DNA from 2 places in the Candidatus Pelagibacter sp. HIMB1623 genome. Region 1 is predicted to be linked to the other one. Evidence: riboswitches for the same ligand, from Rfam matches in the RefSeq annotation. Region 1 holds a riboswitch; the other holds the start of a gene.
What was found. Region 1 has a riboswitch for S-adenosylmethionine ahead of ACTTBN_RS02170 (O-acetylhomoserine aminocarboxypropyltransferase/cysteine synthase family protein). Riboswitches for the same ligand answer to the same signal wherever they lie in the genome.
Positions count from the first base shown of each region.

Region 2: it holds a riboswitch for S-adenosylmethionine, as region 1 does, so the genes downstream of both, ACTTBN_RS01085 (homocysteine S-methyltransferase family protein) here and ACTTBN_RS02170 (O-acetylhomoserine aminocarboxypropyltransferase/cysteine synthase family protein) in region 1, are expected to answer to the same signal.

Region 1 is NZ_JBNAJN010000003.1:145,932-148,135, reverse strand. It holds gene argC (N-acetyl-gamma-glutamyl-phosphate reductase) at 1-147, opposite strand, end outside; gene rpsI (30S ribosomal protein S9) at 181-618, opposite strand; gene rplM (50S ribosomal protein L13) at 620-1,078, opposite strand; SAM riboswitch class V at 1,221-1,287, shown strand; gene ACTTBN_RS02170 (O-acetylhomoserine aminocarboxypropyltransferase/cysteine synthase family protein) at 1,290-2,204, shown strand, end outside.
Region 2 is NZ_JBNAJN010000001.1:196,905-199,108, forward strand. It holds gene ACTTBN_RS01075 (sulfite exporter TauE/SafE family protein) at 1-287, shown strand, start outside; gene ACTTBN_RS01080 (putative 2OG-Fe(II) oxygenase) at 324-914, shown strand; SAM riboswitch class V at 1,006-1,068, shown strand; gene ACTTBN_RS01085 (homocysteine S-methyltransferase family protein) at 1,076-1,981, shown strand; gene ACTTBN_RS01090 (DMT family transporter) at 1,974-2,204, opposite strand, start outside.

The sequences.
Region 1 (2,204 bases):
TTTATCATAATAAGAAATATTTTTTCCAACAGACGAATTTCCACATAAATATCTAATATTAATATATTTGTGGCTAATTAATAACTTGATTAATTGAACGCCAATATATCCTGTAGATCCGGCAACTAATGCATTAAGCTTAGGCATTTTTTATTATAGCAGTTTAAATTGTAAAAAAAATTATCTTTTAGAAAACTGGAAGCTTCTTCTAGCTTTTCTTCTACCAGGTTTTTTTCTCTCAACGGCTCTTGAGTCTCTGGTTGTAAGTTTCTCAGTTTTCAATGTTGTTTTTAGATTTTCATCAAAAAGAACTAAAGCTTTTGAAATACCATGAACCATTGCTCCGGCTTGACCTGTAGGTCCACCACCTTTTACGCTACATCTAACATCATAATCTGTAGCTTGATTTATAATCTCAAAAGGTCTTGTAATTTGCATTTTATGAATTTCATCAGCAAAATATTCATTATATAATTTGCCATTTACATAAATTTTACCAGAACCTTTTTTTAACCAAACTTTCGCTATTGAAGTTTTTCTTCTACCTGTCGCGTACTTACTATCTTTAAAATCTAACTTTAATTTTGGAGTTTTTATGTTTGATTGTACGTTTTCCATATTAATTTCTTGCAATGTTTTTATTGTTTAGTTTATCTAATTCTATAATTTTTGGATTTTGTGCAGCATGAGGATGGTCACTTCCAGAATAAATTTTTAATTTTGTTAATTGTTTTCTACCCAAAACTCCACCGGGCAACATTCTTTTAACTGCTAGTTTTAAAGTTTCTCCAGGTTTTTTTTCATGAAGTTTTTCTGGAGTTGTAACTTTTATTCCACCAGGGTGACCTGTATGTCTATAGTACTTTTTATTTTGAAATTTTTTACCAGTAAATTTTGCTTGTTCAATATTTTTTACGACTACAAAATCACCATCATCCATATGAGGTGTGTAAGTAGTTTTATTTTTACCTCTAATTATATTAGATACAACAGTTGCTAATCTTCCAACAACGGCATTTTTTGCATCTATCTCGTACCAAGATGATGTAACTTGATCTTTTTTTGTGAATTTTGTCATTGTGCGAGGATTAATACTATTAAATTATTCAAAGTCAATTTTATATTTAGCTTGTAAAACGTAATTAATATGCTAGAAAACTCCTGCCGATTTGATCCTATTGCGGGCATAAAACTGCTAAAATGGAATTTTCATAAAATTAAAAATCGGTAGGCATTTGAACTGTATTGTGCGCCTTGCAGAAAGCAAAAGCACTAAAAAAGGAGTAAAAATGAGTACAAAAAGAAATAATCCAGAAACTATTGCGATACATGGTGGAGATTACAGAAGTGATCCAGCTACAAATTCGGTAGCAGTTCCAATTTATAGAACAACCTCGTATCAATTTAATAACACTGAACATGCAGCTAATTTATTTGCGTTAAAAGAGTTTGGAAACATCTATACACGAATAATGAATCCAACTAACGATGTGTTAGAAAAGAGAATCGCTGCTCTTGAAAGTGGTCTTGCAAGTTTAACTGTAGCTTCTGGTCAAACTGCTTCTACTTTTGCGATATTAAACGTTGCTCAAGCTGGAGACAATATTGTCAGTTCAACAGATCTATATGGTGGAACAGTTTCGTTGTTTACACATACTTTAAGTAAGCTTGGTATAGAAGTAAGATATGCAGATCCTTCTGATCCAAAAAACTTTGAAAAAGCAATAGACGATAAAACTAGAGCTTTTTATGGAGAGACATTGCCAAACCCATATTTAAGAGTTTTTCCAATTAAAGAAGTTTCAAATATTGGTAGAAAATATAACATTCCATTAATCTTGGATAACACTGCTGCCCCTGTAATTTGTAAACCAATTGAACATGGTGCTGCTGTGGTTGTTTATTCTTTAACAAAATATATAGCAGGTCATGGAACAGTAGTTGGAGGCGCACTGGTAGATGGTGGAAATTTTGATTGGACAGCAGATCCAAAAAGACAGCCACTATTTAATGAACCAGATGCAAGTTATGGAGGTCTTGTTTGGGGTAAAGCTGTGCCTGAATTAACAGGTGCAAATGTTGCCTTTGCAGTACGAGCAAGGGTAACCTTGTTAAGAGATTTAGGATCAGCACTTTCTCCAGATAATGCATTTGGTGTTATACAAGGACTTGAAACAGTTGCTTTAAGAATGAAACAACATTGT
Region 2 (2,204 bases), on a different contig from region 1:
GTCCTATATTATTTTTGATGAAAGCAGGGCTTCCAAAACATATAACAAGTACTGCATCCTTGTTTATTTTAGTAAATTCAATTTTTGGTATAGGTGGACAATTAACAAAGGAAATAGTTTTTAATGAATTTTTAAATTACTGGCCACTATTTATTGCTGTCTTAATTGGTGGTCAAATTGGAAGTTTTTTAAATATAAAATTCCTATCTAACAAAATATTAGCCCTGATGACTGCATTCTTAGTAATTTTTGTTGCTATAAGGATGGGCATAACACTTATAGCATAAGTTGAATTAATTATTTTTTGATATATTTAATCTCTCATGAAAAATTTTAAACCATTTGGGCCTTCAATAGGAAAATCTAAAATTTCTAAAAAATTTTTAGAAAAAATTAACAAGGAAGTTGATACAAAAATCTTCTCAAAATCAAATGATTATAGTTCAAAATTAGCAAGTCAAATTAGAAAAGAAGTTCAAATTTCTAAAAGTTTTATAAAAAAAAATTTGGAAAAAGAATTAATAAAAAATATTAAAATTTTTCTAACTAAAGAACATATTAAAAAAATTAAAGAAATTAGAATTTTAAACCTGTGGGTCGTTAGCCAATATAAAAATGAGTATAATCCTATACATTATCATGAAGGAGACTTATCGGGTGTTGGTTATTTAAAAATTCCAAAACATATGACAAAAAATAAAAATGTTAAAAATAAAAAAATAAAAACCAATGGCACAATTGATTTTATTAATGGGCAAAAAGCTTTTCTTTCAAAAAGTATTTTTAATTTGATACCTAAAACAGGTGATCTTATAATATTTCCCAATTATTTAATGCATACAGCCTACCCATTTAATATTGAGGAAGAAAGAAGATCATTTTCTTTCAATGCTAAAATAATTTTTAATAAATAATTTACAAATTTTAATAATATTATATAAATCCATTTGCCGATTTGATCCTATTGCGGGCATAAACTGCTAAAAAGGAAATTCCCAATAGATCTAATTAGCAAGGTAGTTGAACTATATTGTGCACCTGCATTTAGCTTAAGCACTAAAAAAGTGAGGATAAAATGAATAAGGATTTTTTTAAAACAACAAAAATTTTAGATGGTGGAATGGGTCAAGAATTATTGGCCAGAGGTATGGAATCTAAAGGAACTTTGTGGAGTGCAAATGCTTTAATTGAGGAAAAATACCACGACTTAATACTTAATATTCATAATGATTTTATTAAATCGGGAGCTGATGTAATTGTAACTACAACTTTTACAACGAGAAGAAAAAGATTGAGAGAAAATGGAATAGAAGATCAATTTAAATTCTTAAATCAGAAAGCCTGTGAAATTGCACAAAAAGCTAAATTAAATAATCCACATATTAAGATTGCAGGAGGACTCCCACCTCAAGATTTGACATATGAAGAAGACAAGAGAAGTGAAAAAGAAATCACAAAGGATCATTCGGAATTAGCAGAAATACTAAACCCTTCAGTAGATTTTTTCTATTTTGATGTCTGGAGCAGTATCAAAGAAATTAGATGTGGAATAGAAGCTATTAAGAAATTTAATAAACCATACTTAGTTGGGGTTCATATTTCTGAAGGAAACTCTTTACCAAGTGGAGAAAAAATTTCTGAAATTAATTCAATAATTACTGAAAATTGCCTAGGAGTAATTCTAGCATGTGTTTCGCCTGAAAATTATGAGAATAATTTAGATGAAATTCAAAAACTTAAAGTTCCATTTGGTTTCAAATTAAACGGATTTATCACAACTAAACCAAAAGGTGGTTATACTTCTCAGTATAAAGAAAATGATGGATCTAACCCCAATAGTTTTTTAGGTCAAAGAAAAGATTTAGATCCTGAAAAAATATCAATTTTTGCAAAAAAATTTAAAGAAAATGGAGCCACTATTCTTGGAGGATGCTGTGAAACTCGTCCTTCTCATATAGAGGCAATAAAAAATACTATTTAACTTTTGTACCTTTTTTTACAAAATAGATACCTATAACAACTGCTATCAACGAAATTATAACTTTAGTAGTAACCAATTCTTTTAAAAAGATATAACTTAAAATAGTACCAAATATTGGAATTAGATAAGATACTTGAGATTGAAAAATTAAACCATTGTTAATTAAAATTTTAAATCTCAATAACCAGGCAATTCCAGTAGATACCAAACCAAGATAAATAAC